2 linked regions of the Prochlorococcus marinus str. MIT 1214 genome follow. The protein of the gene in region 2 binds, or shares a complex with, the protein of the main gene of each other region. Links are inferred from orthologs where the notes say so. Each region holds a gene or a part of one and is shown on either strand. Other genes may lie near its edges.

Region 1 (8,532 bases), 950 kb from region 2 along the record:
AGATGCAGATATAAATCCCCTAGATTCTATGCCAGCTATATAATCTGGTTTAGATATAGATATTAGCTTTTGTAAAGGCAACATTAATTCATTCCATCTCTTGGGATCTTTATATATAGGGTTTATGTCTTTGAAAATAATTCCTTCTTTTGGAAAATCTTTTATTTCATTTATATATTTTTTTAAGTTTTCCATTCTTTACAAATATTGGTGTGCGGTTTTATAAAACTAACAATAAAGCTAGCCAATCATCCAAGTCCTGTCATTATTTAAAGTATGATCAAATCCAATTATGTTGCTGAGCAGAATAAATACCTTGATAGTGGCTCAAAGTATAAAAACATTTCTTCAGCTAAGACTTTTGTAAATTGCGTAATCTCTGGTGATACTCCGAGGAAACTTGATTTTTTGATATTAGTTATAGAAACACTGCAAATCAATGCTTCGGATTCCCTATTATTGAAGGCCAAAGATATTGGATTGCCTGATCAGTACTCAAGTAGAGTTGAATTTTGGAAAATGAGATGTTCAAACCCATTGAGGAATACATATTCATTTACATCTCTATCATCCGAACAGATTGATTCCATTATTGAACTTATATCTTGCATGGCCGAAAATCTTTATCCACTTATTAGGCAATTACTATCCTCAAAAGAATCACAGACACTTAATAAAGAGAGATGGGATTTATTTAGTTCACGTCTTAAGTCACTTATTCGTGAAAGGATGAATATACAACGTAGTTTTATTTCCACCTTACTAAGCGAAGATAATAATGAATTTTTTAGACATCTATTAGTCATACTCTCTCTATCCTGTGGAAAGGCGGGGGCTAATCGATTAAAAGCATCATTGTATTATCAATCATAGTATTTATAAATGATTAATTTAACTTATAGATTTGATCAAGACTCTTCTTCCCTTGAACTATCAGGGATGCCAGATGTTTCAAACGGAGATTCAGAAGAGACTATAGGAATTCTATCTTCATGGACATTGAACATCATTGGTTCACCTCTGTTAGAAGGAGAGAAGGAACATCTTGATGATTTGATGCAAGTAATACTTAAATATTCAAGATCATATATCTCTGGAATTCGTAAAACATTCATATCTAATAAGAAAATTGTGACACTATCTCCTTTCGGTATTAGTCACAAATTAATACTTAAAAGCACAAAGAAGGGGGTTTCGCCTTTAGAAATTATTTTAGATGATTCTGAATTGTCAGACTTAACAAGATGTTTCGATCTCTTAAGATATGATCCTAGATTTAATATTAGATGGAACATAAATCAAGATAAACCTTTTACCAAGAAACTTATACGAAATAGTTTACCTGTTTCTAAGAATAATTCTAATTTCTATTATGCTCTTATTATTTTTATATTTACTAGTAGTCTGTTATTATTTATTCCTACAAATAATAAGATAGAGTTAAGAGAGAACACTAATAACTCTCAACCCTCATTTACGCAAACTGAATAATATGAAATTAATAGCAACTAAATATTATAAAAATAATTATCAATGATTTTATTGATTGATTATATAATATTTTATATTTTTCAAAAAAGTTTTCTTTTATTCGCCAATAAATTAAAAATCTTCTAAAATTATCATAAATCTATGTTTATATGAAACTGTCTATTTATGATAGAGCGAAAATCGATATTGCTGATGATCATATCTTTTATCAACAGCCTAGATACGTTCATCACCTCAGTGAGCCATTTAGATCAAGACTTACGAATTTATACTCAGAGTATTTATGTGATCACCATGTGATTTTAGATTTAATGAGTAGTTGGGTAAGCCATTTACCATCAAATATTAGATATAAAAAAGTTATTGGTCATGGAATGAATGAAGCTGAGTTAATCTCTAATAAAAGACTTGATAATTTCTGGGTGCAAAATTTAAATAAGACACAAAATATCCCTATTGAAGATTCTTCCATTGATATTGGATTAATTGTTGCAGGATGGCAATACCTTCAATATCCTGAAAGAGTTGCATTAGAACTATCAAGGATTATCAAGTCTGATTCATTATTGATAATCTCATTCACTAATCGAGCATTCTGGACCAAGGCTCCAAATATCTGGACTTATTCATCAGAGCAAAAAAGAATTGAATACGTTATCAGTGTTCTTAATGCTAATGGATGGAGGGTTGAAAAAACATTCAATGAAAAAACAAAAGTTAAAAAGGTTTTTGGGTTTTATTCTGCAGATAGTGATCCATTCTTTTCAGTTATTGCAAGAAATAATAAGTCTAATAACTGAACTATTTTTATTAAAAGCTATAATAAGAATTAGTTCTCAATAGGATTTATTCATGCCCTATTCTCTAATTAAGTTTAGTTCTGAGGATTGTGGTACTTGTCACAGGATGAGCTTCTTTGACTCTAAGGTTGCAAATGAATTAGGTATTGAATTTATAAGTGTAAAACTTCAGGATACAATGGTTTATAGAAAATATAGACCAATACTATTAAAACAATATCCTACAAAAGAAGGTATGGGGTGGCCGACCTATCTATTAGTTGATAACCCTGAGGGGGAATTTAAAATTATTGGGGAATTAAAAGGGGGGATTGCTAAGGGTGATTTTAGAGAAAGACTTTCAAAAATAATTTCTGGTTGACTTCAGATTAATTTACTGGTTGCATCAAACCACCGCTTCCAGAGTCGGAATCATCATCATCATTTCCTGGGTCAACTGTCAAAAGTGTATAGATCCCTAACGCTAAAAGACTTATCATGCCGCTAAAAAGACTTAGCCCATATTGGTTAGTACTGACTTCTATTACTTCACCCAAGGTAATAACAACCAAATTTTGGTGACTATAGCAATTTTTTAATCTAGAAGCGTCTTCTTCAACCAATTGAAAAATTGACATGTCTTTTCTTTTAGAATTTATGATTGGATTTCTTGAGTGCTTATTTCAGAATTCATTAATTTTAACCATTCCGTAAGTTGATCTAAAAGTTTGTCGCTGTCTAATATACCAAGACCTCTAATCGTAACAGTTGAATGCCGAGCTCCTTTTTTATATATAAATCTTCCGTGAAGATGGTTTGCCAAACCTTTTCTTAATAACTTAAAAGCTGGCTCATCCATCATTGTTTCAAGCTCAACGTTTGGTTTTGACAATTTAATTCTCGAAAAGCCACACTTTTTGGCGATTATTTTTAATTTCATTACTTCTATTAGTGATTCAACTGCCTTTGGTAATGCTCCATATCTATCGATCAGATTGCTAGCAAATTGAACTAAAGCTTCATTATCTTCACATTGACTAGCTAATCTATAAGCGTTTATTTTTTCATCTGGATCAGTAATCCAATCTCCAGGTATAAAGGCTGTAACAGGCAAATCTATTTGTGTATCGTCAACAGTTGGAATGTCTTGTCCTTGTATTTCAGCGATAGTTTCTTGCAATAATTCCATATACAAATCAAATCCTATAGATTCCATTTGTCCGCTTTGTTCAATACCTAAAATATTTCCAACGCCCCTAATTTCCATATCCCTCATAGCTAACTGATAACCACTACCCAAGTCACTAAATTCTTTTATGGCCTTTAACCGTTGCCTGGAAGTCTCATTTAATTTCTCATTACTTGGATAAAACAACCATGCATGCGCTTGTACACCACTGCGACCTACTCTGCCTCTCAATTGGTAAAGTTGAGATAAACCAAATTTGTGTGAATCTTCAATTAAAATAGTGTTTACTCGAGGAATATCTAAACCACTTTCCACAATAGTTGTACATAGTAAAATATCAGCTTCTCCAGCATTAAATGCCAGCATTGCATTTTCTAATTCTCCTTCTTCCATTTGACCGTGAGCAATCAATAATTTAACATTTGGAATCATTATTTTTAATTTTTCAGCTACATCCTCAATCCCCTTTATTCTAGGAACTATATAAAATATCTGGCCACCTCTATCAATCTCTTGCGATATTGCGCTTCTAATTATTTCATTATCAATTGGTGATAAATGAGTTTTAATAGGCCTACGTAATGGTGGTGGTGTTGTAATTAGACTCATTTCACGAACACCAGAAAGACTCATGTATAGAGTCCTTGGAATGGGAGTGGCAGAGAGAGTTAATACATCTACACTCTTTTTTAATTCTTTTATCTTCTCTTTTTGATTAACTCCAAAGCGTTGCTCTTCATCTATAACTAGAAGCCCTAAGTCCTTATAAACTAATTTTTTATTTAAGAGTTGATGTGTACCAACAACAGCATCAATTTTTCCTTCTTTAAGGCCACTTATGATTTGTTTTCTTTCACTAGATGTTTTAAATCTATTCAGTAATGATACTTTTATAGGGTAAGGTGCAAATCGGTCAGAAATAGTTCTCCAGTGTTGTTGAGATAATACTGTAGTTGGTGCTAACAATGCTATTTGTTTCCCAGATGTAATTGCTTTAAATATTGCCCTTATTGCTACCTCTGTTTTGCCGAAACCAACATCACCACAAATTAATCTATCCATAGGTTTATCACTTTCCATATCACATTTGACTTGAGTAGTAGCGGTCGCTTGATCAGCTGTTAATGCATAAGGAAATGAGTCCTCTAATTCATTTTGCCAAGGACCATCATTTGGAAACTTGAATCCTTTTTCTTTACTTCTTTCTGCATATAACTTGATTAAATCAATAGCAACTTTTTTAACAGACTTTTTTGCTTTAGCCTTTATTTTGTTCCAATTTGCACCACCTAATTTACTTATTGTGGGAGTGTTTGAATTGGAGTTCCTATATCTACCTAAACTACCAAGTTGATCTGCAGCAACACTTAATTTTCCATCCATATATCTTATTACAAGATAATCTCTAGATTCACCATTAATATTTAATTTTTGGATATTCTGAAATAATCCTATACCATGATTTCTATGAACTACGTAGTCCCCAGGCTTCATTTTATTAGGATCTATTTTTTTACTCTGCGCCTGCTTTCTTCTTCTTATATAGCCTGTACTAGAAATATTATGTTGTCCAAAAAATTCCTTATCTGTTATTATGGCAATTTTCCAAGCTGGAAGATAAAACCCTTCAATTTCGCCCTCATTAGTATTTTTAATAGCAACAGGTATATTGTCTTCAATAACACTTTTAATACCATATAGATCAGTATTATTGGGTATGAACTTAGATATAAGTTCATGTTCTTCTAAGAGAGAAACTGCACGACTAGGTTGAGCTGATATTATCCAGATAGAAAATTTATCTCTTATATAGTCTTTTAGTGAAAGACTTATTTTACCATATTGATTAGGAAGCCATTGATGAACTTTACTAGAAATATTAAATACATTTTCTTTTCCTGTAGTATCATCTAAATCGGTTATATCGAAACCTTGATAAGAATTTAATGAATTATAAATATTATTAATTTTATTATGAAGATTAGGTTTAAAAATATCTTGTAATGATTTTTTTTCTATTGAATTTGTAATAATTTCCGTATAACTTTCATTAACTATGTTATACCATGCATTTCCATGGGATAAACCTTGTAACCTTTCATCAACTACAATAAATGTACTATCATCTAAATAATCTAGCAACGATGAAGGCTTATCAAATGCAACACCTAAATATTTTTTTGCTGATTCTAAAGAATTAGAATTTACTAACTCAGAGTACTCATCATCCGAAAACAAAATTGATAGATCCTTATCTTTAATTGATAAAAGCTTATCGATGATTAGTGGATCAAAACCTGTCGGTGTAATACATACGTTATCAATTTGATCCAATGATCGTTGTGATATTGGATCAAATTCTTTAATCTTCTCTAATTTATCACCAAACAACTCCAATCTAATTGGTAGTTCACTACTAACAGGATAGATATCAATAATATCTCCACGTCGTGTCCATGTCCCCTCTTGATCAATATTACTAGACTTAATATAACCAGATTCACTTAATTTTAAAGATAATTCACGTAGGTTTAATTCATCCCCTACATTTAATTTAATACACTTTGATTTTAGATATTCAAATGGAGGGAGATGAGGTTGCAATGACCTTTCAGTAGCAATTATTGCAATATTTTCATCTTCTTTCAACTCTAATATATCACTAAGAACTTGCAATTGGCCCCATATGATTTCTGAGGTTACTTGTACAGAATCATATGGTGATACTTCGCTCGTTGGATACAAACATGTCTTGCTCCATCCACATTCATTTACTAGAGGAAACCACCTGGTAGCATCTTCTAATGTAGGTACTATTACTAATAATATTTTTGATCCTTTTTTAGCAAGCGAAGTTGTAATTAATGCTTTTGCTGTACGTGATGCTCCAGTTAATATTAATCTATCTTCTCTATTTGTTCTTACAATCAACTCATTTGTTAACTGATGATTTTCTAAATAATTTGCTATTGACTCTAAAGACACTATTCTTCGTTACTTTATATATTCATATTACTATATCATTTTGTTTATCGCATTGAGAAGTATTAATGAGGTAGATACTGACTTCTAATTGATTTAAGCTTTTCAACAAATGAGATTAATTGTTTTTCATTAAGTTCTTTCCTAGTTGAAACATTAAACTCCTTTTGTAAATATTCTCTTCCCTGTATATTGTCCCATGATAGATCCCTAAGTATCATATCTGACTCATCAATTAAACTATTAATATTTACTTCAAAACCCTTATGTTGTTTTTGCTGGTTCTCATTTTTTAAAAGGTTTAAATAATTTACAATATCACTATAATTAGTTATTTTGTTTCGATTGTTGTATCCTAATTTTTTTTCTAGAAAACTAATTTCATCATCTCGACTCCAATTTAAACGTTGAATTTCTAAATCAATTGCAGTTAATTCGTTGCTCCAATCACTCGGTTCATGATTGACATTACTTTTCTCAATTTTATTACTATTTGGTAATTGAACTTTCAATGTAGATTTAGTTATTTCTTCATTAATTGAACTTATATATGTATCATTATTTGTGACTGACTTTAACCTTTTTTTTAGTCTTGATATTGCATTGTCCTCGGCAACTTCAACTGTGGGCCCTTCGGCTAAAGCACTTCCTAGATTTTTGTCATTATGCCATCCTATAACTTGAACTACAGCCTTATTCTCGGATATATGGCAAAGTTTTGAATCAATTCGCATAACCCTTCTGAATTTACCCTAATAAGAATTATTAGAGTTAACATATACCAAACAGGCAGAATAAATAGCTCTTTTTTTCTTAATTTAATGGATTCAGCATCTCTCAGATCCTTAACTCCTTTACTTGATGGTATAGATAGATGGGTTGAGCTAGCCCCTCTCTTACCAATTATTGTTTCGTTAGAGCTCGTATTGTCTGCTGATAATGCTGTAGCTCTAGCCTCAATAACAAAGAACTTAAATAATATAGATCTTCAAAAAAGATCACTAAACATAGGGATATTTATTGCTTTAATATTTAGAATACTTGTAATTCTTGCTGCACAATTCATCCTGGATTTCTGGCCAGTAAAACTTATTGGTGGTACTTATTTGATATCTCTATCAATATCAAAGCTTATCTCCATTAATGAAATTTCCACTAATGAAAATAATAATAATAAAAAGACTGAAAGTTCAATAGTAAAAGTTATCCTTCTATTATCAGTAACTGATTTAGCTTTTTCTATCGATAGTATTACTGCAGCAGTTGCTATAAGTGATCAATTTCTATTGGTTATAACAGGCGCAATAATAGGAGTTATTGCATTACGTTTTACTTCTGGGTTATTTATTAAATGGCTTGAGATATATACAAATTTGGAAAAAGCAGGTTATATTGCAGTTGGCATTATTGGGATAAAGTTAATCCTCCAATTAATATTCTCACAATTAGTCGTTCCCGAATATTTATTCTTCTTAGTTATGTTAATCCTTTTTCTATGGGGCTTTTCAAGCAAAATAAATAATATTAATTATCTCTAGTTACCCAATATATTATTAATTCGAAGTTTGCATTGAACCGAAAAAGTATAACTATCTGTTGGCTTTTTCCCTTCTAATTGAGCACATTTAATTTGGATCGGAAAATCATTCGTCATTATTTTTATGCCGTCCTGTTTATCGATCATAGTTATTTCTCCTGGTATGTTATCTTCTGTAGGTTCAGTATCTATACTTTGACTTTCAAGCAATTGATCGTTATTAATATTTGTTGTAGCTTCCAGGATTTTTATTCTTTTACCTTTATATAGAGTATATGCATTTGGATATAACCCTTGTATTTTCTTTATGATTTGTCTTGCATTCTTGTTCCAATTTATTAGATAATCTTCTTTTTTAATTTGCCTTGCATAACTCGGATTACCATTTAATTTAGACTGTTCAACAGCATTTAATTCATCTAGCATTGTTGATTTATTAATACATTTGGTATGACTTATCCTTTCAAGTGCTTTAACTAATAGCTTTGAGGATATTTTCGAAAGTCTATTCGTAAGTAACTCTAGATTATCTGAATCATTGATCACCGTTACCT
Region 2 (7,949 bases):
TACTAATTGAAGATAGATTAATAACTTTTTTTGTATTAATCTTTGAAGATTTTTCTATTGTCTTTGAACGTATTTTTGATGGAAGTTTATCATTCAATTTTATTACTGTTTTCCATCCAATAGAATCAATTTTTGAAGCTAAAATATTTACTAATTCGTTTCTAAGAATAAGACCTTTTTTAGAAAACAAAAAATTAATCGTTTGGTCTACAATTTTTTCACTATCTAATTGTTTTTCTTTAGTAGCACTTTTTAAAAGATCATCTAATCTTTCTAACTTTAGATTGTTTTCATCAAAAAGCATCTCTTTTAAACTATTTCTCAGTTCTGGGTTTTCATCTTCCATGAGTCTTCTTGCAAAATAAGGATATGCTGCTCCTAATATTTTGAAATCTGGATCAACACTAAGTGCTATTCCTTCTAAAGTAATCAAAGATCTAATTATTAGTGCATAATAAGGTGGTAATTTAAAAGGAAATTTATACATTATACTAGACATATCATCTGTTACAGCCTTGAAATCCATTTTATTGACTCCTATCTCTAAAGCAGTACTAAAAACGCTTTCAAAAGCTGGCGCAATGGGTGTTAAATCAACTTCTTCAGAGAGAAAGCCTAGTTGAACAAAATCATACGAAAGCTTATCAAATCTTTTATTTACAAGGTGAACAACAGCTCTAATTAATCCAATTCTAGATTGTTGTGTAATATCACTCATCATACCAAAGTCTAAATAACATAAACGACCATCATCCATAGCTAAGATGTTTCCTGGATGCGGATCAGCGTGAAAAAAACCATGTTCAATTAATTGCTGAAGACTGCAACTTACACCTATTTTTACCATCTCATTTGGATTAATTCCTAAATTTTTGACAGCGTCTATGTTTGTTAATTTTGTGCCATCTATCCATTCCATTGTTAGCACTCTTCTACTTGTAGCCTCTCTATAAATTTTTGGGACTGCAATTTTTTTATTGGCGCTATGAAGCTTCTTAAATTTTTCTGCATTTTTAGCTTCATTAATGTAATCCATTTCCTCAAATATTCTTTTGCCCAGTTCATCTATTAAAGCCACTAAATCACTTCTAATAATCCCAATATTATTCTTAAACCATATAGCTATATTTCTCACTATGTATAGATCTAAAGTTATTTGTTCTCTTAAGCCTGGTCTTTGAATCTTAACAGCAACTTTTTCTCCATTTTTGAGTGTTGCTTTATGTACTTGTCCTAAAGATGCTGCCGAAATTGGTTCCCTATCTATTTCTTGAAAAATGTTTTCTATTTTGTCTTCTAAATCTTGTTCAATGCATGCCATAGCCAGTTTACTTTCAAAACCTGGTAGTTGATCTTGAAGCTGTGCTAGTTCTTCTAAAACTGTTGGAGGAACAATATCTGGTCTGGTAGATAGTGCTTGTCCTGCTTTTATAAATGCTGGTCCTAAATCAACAAGCAGTTGGGTAAATTCTTTGGCTCTAAAAGTTTTTCTCTCGTTTTTTTCTAAGGAACCAATTAACTTTTCCCATCCAACGCCAAGTAAAAACAATCCAATGGGTAATAGTGTCTGCCAAAGCCTGCGAAGTAGACGAATTGGATTTTTTTTGTAGATTGAGTCAATAGCCACCGGGTCATACTCAAGTAGACCTGAGGCTTCAATAAAATCGCTGAGTTCTTCGGCCATTTTGGTATGGCGATGTTCTTACATCCCTTCTAGTTCATTTTACGCCTAATTTGCGTCTTTTTGATTCCTTAGAGTTATGCTAACTAGCCTTCGTTTTCAAAATATAGCTTTATTTGGGAACTTAGAGATAGACTTTGATAAGGGTTTTACCGTTTTTACAGGGCAAACTGGTTCAGGTAAATCAATATTTATTGATACATTGAATGCTCTATTGGCGAATAAAAAAACTTCTCTAGATAATCGATTGGTACCTAAAGGATCTGTTTTTTCATCAATTGAAGGTGTTTTTTCTGTATTGCAGAAGACAAAAGATTGGTTAATCAATCAAGAATTTGATGTTGATGAAGAATTAATTGTGACCAGGGAATGGCGGCTGAAAGATCATAAATATAAATCTAGATTTAGAATTAATGGTGTATTAGTTAATAAAAATCAAATATCAGAATTAAGATCACTTTTGTTTGATTTTACTTTACAAGGTGATACTTACATTTTGAACAACTCATGTTATCAATTAAGTTTATTAGATTCTTTAGGTTTAAAAAAAATTGAAGAATCTATTACTCAAGTAAAGCAAGATTGGAAAATCTGGCATGATTCTAATCTAAGGCTTGAGCAGGTAAGAGATAAAATCTCTGATTCAAAAAAAGAGTTTGAGGAAATGCAGTATATATACAATGATTTAGATAAATTAGATTTAGAAGATCCAGAGGAGGAAGCTAAGCTAGAAACTGATCAGAATCGTTTATCAAATATTTTAAGATTAAAAGAAGGAGTTAAATCTTTATTAATTCGTTTAAATGAAAGCTTAGATGAATATCCATCAATTATAGATCATACTAATTTTTGCATTAATGAATTAAAAACATTGTCTCAAATTGATTCTACTCTAGAACCGATTTTTGATAACTTTTATAGAATAACTAACAATCTCAATGATTTAATTTATCAGATAAATGATTATGAAAAAACATTAGATATTGATCCATCTTTTTTAAATGATTTACAAGTTAGATTATCTACTCTCAAATTTTATCAAACAAAATATCGAAGAAATATAGCAGATCTGATTATCTATAAAAATGAATTAATTAATTGTTTATCTTCTCAAGATGATTCTAATAATATCAATCAACTTTCTTCATTCGAATATAAAAAAAGAATGATTAGAGACAAGTCTAATATAAATTTATCAGTGATAAGAAAAACTATTGCATTAAAATTTGAACATGAATTGATCAATAGTTTGAAAAAATTAGGTATTCCTAATATTCGCTTTAAAGTTGTTTTTGAAGAATGTGAACCAACAAGTAACGGGATTGATAAAGTTACCTTTATGTTTTCAGCAAATCCAGGTCTTCCCTTAGCCCCTCTTGGAGAATCAGCTTCAGGAGGTGAGAAATCTAGGGTTCTTCTTGCAATAAAGTCAATCTTTGCTTCATTTGATCAAACTAATTTATTAATTTTTGATGAAATTGATTCAGGTGTTAGTGGATCAGTTAGTAGTTATGTGGCTAAGTTGCTTAGTGAATTGTCAAAGCATCGACAAGTTTTTTGTGTAACTCATCAACCTTTAATTGCAGCATTTGCTGATAATCATTTTGCTTTAAAAAAGACTATTTTCGAAGGTTGTACCAAGTCCTCTGTCACTAATTTAAAGGAAACCGCAGATAGGCAAAGAGAATTGGCTCTATTGGCTGGGGGTCAAATTGTAGATGCCAATGCCTATGCGGCGAGCTTGCTGGAACACAAAGCTGCATGATGAGCATATTTTTTTATACAATTAGCTATTAATGTTTTTCCCCTAATGGGAATTCAAAAATCTAATCCTAAAAAAAAGACATTAAATCTTGGTTCTTCCAGTGAAGAACTCATAACTATTCGTGGTGCAAGGCAACATAATTTAAAAAATGTTGATTTATCTATTCCAAGAAATAAATTGGTGGTTTTTACAGGTGTCAGTGGCAGTGGTAAAAGTTCTTTAGCGTTTGATACTATTTTTGCTGAAGGTCAAAGGCGATATGTTGAGAGTTTGTCCGCATACGCAAGACAATTTTTAGGTCAAGTTGATAAACCTGATGTTGATTCAATTGAGGGTTTATCTCCAGCAATTTCTATTGATCAAAAATCAACAAGTCATAATCCTCGTTCAACAGTTGGAACCGTCACCGAAATACAAGATTATTTTCGTTTGCTTTTTGGAAGAGCGGGAGAACCTCATTGTCCAGAGTGTGCGAGGCCCATTAAGCCTCAAAGTATTGATGAGATGGTTGATCAAATAAAAACTCTTCCAGAAGGGACACGATATCAACTACTTGCACCTGTTGTTAGAGGTAAAAAAGGAACACATTCAAAATTACTTTCTGGATTGGCTGCAGAAGGATTTGCTCGAGTCAGAATTAACAAAGACGTTAGAGAATTGGCAGATAATATTGAATTAGATAAAAATCAAGTTCATTCTATTGAGGTAGTGGTTGATAGATTGATTGCGAGAGAGGGTATTGAAGAAAGATTAACTGATTCATTAAGTACTACTTTAAAAAGGGGAGATGGCTTAGCAATTGTTGAAGTAGTACCTAAAAAAAATGAAGAACTTCCGAAAGGTATTGATAGGGAAAGATTATTTTCTGAGAACTTTGCTTGTCCTGTTCATGGGGCAGTGATTGAGGAATTATCACCAAGGTTGTTTTCATTTAATAGTCCATATGGAGCATGTCCTGATTGTCATGGCCTTGGTCATTTGAAAAAATTCACCTGTGAGAGAGTTATACCTGATCCATCACTACCAGTTTATGCTGCTGTTGCACCATGGAGTGATAAGGATAATTCATATTATTTTTCATTATTATTTTCAGTTGGTGAGGCATTTGGCTTTGAGATAAAAACTCCTTGGAAAGATTTAAAAGAAGCACAAAAAAATATTTTGTTAAATGGCAGTAAAGAACCTATTTTAATAAAAGTAGATAGTAGATATAAACAAGATTCTGGCTTTAAAAGACCTTTTGAAGGTATTTTACCTATTTTAGAAAGACAGTTGCAGGATGCGAATGGTGAAGCTGTTCGTCAAAAGCTAGAAAAATATCTTGAATTAGTTCCTTGTGCAACCTGTCATGGCAAGAGATTACGTCCTGAAGCGCTTGCTGTAAAACTTGGGCCTTTTGCAATAACTGATCTTACTTCATCTAGTGTGTCTACCACACTTGAGAATGTTGAGGCCTTAATGGGTCTAGAGACAACTAAAAACTCAAAGCAATTACTTTCTAACAAACAAACCAAAATTGGGGAATTAGTTTTAAAAGAAATTCGACTACGTCTTCAATTTCTCTTAGATGTTGGACTTGATTACTTAACTTTAGATAGGCCAGCAATGACGTTGTCTGGTGGGGAAGCGCAACGAATACGACTTGCTACCCAAATAGGTGCAGGTTTAACAGGAGTTCTTTATGTGTTAGATGAGCCTAGTATTGGACTACATCAAAGAGATAATGATCGATTATTATCTACTTTAAAAAAATTACGTGATCTAGGTAATACGTTGGTTGTTGTTGAACATGACGAAGATACAATAAGAGCAGCTGATCATTTGGTTGATATTGGACCTGGTGCTGGTGTTCATGGCGGCGAAATTATTGCTGAAGGATCTTTAGATAGTTTGCTGAATGCAAAAGAATCATTGACTGGTGCTTATCTTAGTGGGCGTTCATCTATTCCTACGCCTGCTACCAGAAGAGATTCGGTACAAAGAAAATTACGTTTGATTGATTGTAATAAAAATAATCTAAAAAATGTTTCTGTAGATTTTCCATTAGGTAGGTTGGTTGCTGTTACTGGAGTAAGTGGTAGTGGTAAAAGTACTTTAATTAATGAATTACTCCATCCTGCTTTAAACCACTCTTTAGGTTTAAAAGTTCCTTTTCCAAAAGGTTTAAAAGAACTGAAAGGTATTAAATCTATTGATAAGGTTATTGTTATAGATCAATCTCCAATTGGTAGAACACCAAGATCTAATACGGCTACTTATACCGGTGCATTTGATCCTATACGCCAACTTTTTGCAACTTCTGTCGAAGCAAAAGCGAGAGGATATCAAGCAGGTCAATTTAGTTTTAATGTTAAAGGTGGAAGATGTGAAGCTTGTCGTGGTCAAGGTGTAAATGTAATTGAAATGAATTTTCTTCCTGATGTTTATGTTCAATGTGATGTATGTAAAGGAGCTCGCTTTAACCGAGAAACATTACAAGTCAAATATAAGAATTATTCGATTTCTGATGTATTAGAAATGACTGTTGAACAAGCAGTTGATGTTTTTTCTGCAATACCTCAAGCTGCAGATCGATTAAGAACACTTTTAGATGTTGGTCTTGGATATATTAAGCTTGGCCAGCCGGCTCCAACTTTATCTGGAGGAGAAGCTCAAAGAGTCAAACTCGCTACTGAGTTATCTAGAAGAGCTACTGGTAAAACTCTTTATTTAATTGATGAACCTACCACTGGTTTAAGTTTTTATGATGTTCATAAATTAATGGATGTAATCCAGAGATTGGTAGATAAGGGAAACTCAATTATTGTTATTGAGCATAATTTGGATGTTATTAGATGTTCAGATTGGATTATTGATATGGGGCCTGAAGGCGGGAACCGAGGAGGAGAGATTATTGCTATGGGAACTCCTGAAGAAGTTGCGCGAGACTCCAAGAGTCATACGGGAAATTATTTAAAAAAAGTTTTGGAAAATCATCCTCCCAAAAAAGTTTGAATATTTTTGAATTTTTGTACATATTACTTAACCTTGATGATTTATTTATCTGGATTTTGATTTAAAAATGACCAAAAAACCTAGTTATAGACTTAAGATTAAAAATTCATTCCTCCCCTAAAAAAAATATTATTCTTTCTTTAGATTTAGTACTCATAAAATCAATTATTTATCCAACATCTTGAATAAGTATTCCACTTGGGATTAAAACTTCTACATTTAAATTTGCATGGTTTAATCCGCTCACATGATCTTGAATTGGGTAGAGATTCAGATACAGGTGGACAAACTTTATACGTTTTAGAACTAGTTAAAGGACTTGCGTCAAGACCAGAAGTTGAAAAAGTTGAACTTATTACCAGATTAATTATTGATAGGAGGGTATCGACTGATTATTCAATCCCTGTAGAAAAGATATCAAATTGTGCTGAAATTATTCGATTACCTTTTGGACCTAAGCGTTATATCAGGAAGGAATTGTTGTGGCCGTATCTAGATGACTTAGCGGATCAAATAGTTGACAGATTACAGAAAAAAAATAGTTTGCCAGATTGGATTCATGCTCATTATGCCGATGCTGGTTATGTTGGAGCATTGGTAAGCAGAAGATTAGGTTTGCCATTGGTTTTTACGGGCCATTCATTGGGTCGGGAAAAACTTAGAAGATTGTTGGCTGCTGGCATAGATCATGATCAAATAGAGCAGACATATTCGATTAGTAAAAGAATTGATGCAGAAGAATTGGCTTTAGCACATTCAAATTTACTCATAACAAGTACTAAGCAGGAATCTGTTGAACAGTACGCGCGTTATGGGCGATATAGCTTAGAAAATGTAGAAATAATTCCCCCAGGCGTTGATTTAAATCGTTTTCATCCAATAGATTCTGATTCAATTGATGAAGAAAAAGAATTAAATAAACTGTTTAAACCTTTTTTGAGAGACTTAAATCTTCCTCCTCTGCTGGCTATATCTAGAGCAGTCAGGAGAAAAAATATTCCTGCGTTGATTGAGACTTATGGACGTTCTTCAATTTTGCAGCAAAGACATAATCTTATTTTAATCTTGGGATGTCGAGAGGATTCACGTCAGCTTGAGAAACAGCAAAGAGAAGTATTTCAGCAAGTTTTTGAATTAGTTGATAAATATAATTTATATGGAAAAGTTGCTTATCCAAAACAACATAGAAGAGAGCAAATTCCTTCAATTTATCGTTGGGCTGCGAATAAAAACGGATTATTTGTTAACCCTGCCTTAACTGAGCCTTTTGGCCTGACACTGTTGGAAGCTGCCGCGTGTGGGTTGCCAATGGTGACTACAGACGACGGTGGCCCAAGGGATATTTTGTCTCGATGTGAAAATGGTCTTCTCGTAGATGTAACTGACTTAGAGGCTTTTCGAGATGGTTTAGAGACTGCTGGTTCCAACACTTCTTTATGGAAAACTTGGAGTAATAACGGAGTGGAAGCAGTAAGCAGGCATTTCAGTTGGGATGCACATGTTTGTAAT

What was found.
Region 1: the proteins of uvrA (region 2) and mfd are in contact, whole or in part, in a crystal structure (PDB 4DFC), measured with the Escherichia coli proteins. The link is inferred for Prochlorococcus marinus str. MIT 1214 from one-to-one orthologs.

Annotation. Positions count from the first base shown.
Region 1 is NZ_CP114777.1:379,131-387,662, reverse strand. What follows is about bases 2,726-6,767. They hold mfd (transcription-repair coupling factor), read right to left. Parts: upstream 6,445-6,767; coding sequence 2,926-6,444; downstream 2,726-2,925. Other genes in these bases: O5639_RS02010 (hypothetical protein), read right to left, coding at 6,507-6,767; O5639_RS02020 (hypothetical protein), read right to left, coding at 2,726-2,908. In the rest of the region: O5639_RS02045 (adenine phosphoribosyltransferase), read right to left, coding at 1-195; O5639_RS02040 (DUF3038 domain-containing protein), read left to right, coding at 277-873; O5639_RS02035 (DUF4335 domain-containing protein), read left to right, coding at 883-1,491; O5639_RS02030 (SAM-dependent methyltransferase), read left to right, coding at 1,641-2,291; O5639_RS02025 (TlpA family protein disulfide reductase), read left to right, coding at 2,344-2,652; more of O5639_RS02020, read right to left, coding at 2,660-2,725; more of O5639_RS02010, read right to left, coding at 6,768-7,175; O5639_RS02005 (TerC family protein), read left to right, coding at 7,263-7,979; fmt (methionyl-tRNA formyltransferase), read right to left, coding at 7,976-8,532. UniProt on the Escherichia coli protein: Couples transcription and DNA repair by recognizing RNA polymerase (RNAP) stalled at DNA lesions. Mediates ATP-dependent release of RNAP and its truncated transcript from the DNA, and recruitment of nucleotide excision repair machinery to the damaged site.
Region 2 is NZ_CP114777.1:1,326,821-1,334,769, reverse strand. Bases 3,182-6,640 are described here. They hold uvrA (excinuclease ABC subunit UvrA), read left to right. Parts: upstream 3,182-3,491; coding sequence 3,492-6,440; downstream 6,441-6,640. Other genes in these bases: O5639_RS07460 (HAD family hydrolase), read left to right, coding at 6,639-6,640; O5639_RS07470 (DNA repair protein RecN), read left to right, coding at 3,182-3,446. Also shown: O5639_RS07475 (ABC1 kinase family protein), read right to left, coding at 1-1,684; more of O5639_RS07470, read left to right, coding at 1,761-3,181; more of O5639_RS07460, read left to right, coding at 6,641-7,949. UniProt on the Escherichia coli protein: The UvrABC repair system catalyzes the recognition and processing of DNA lesions. UvrA is an ATPase and a DNA-binding protein. A damage recognition complex composed of 2 UvrA and 2 UvrB subunits scans DNA for abnormalities.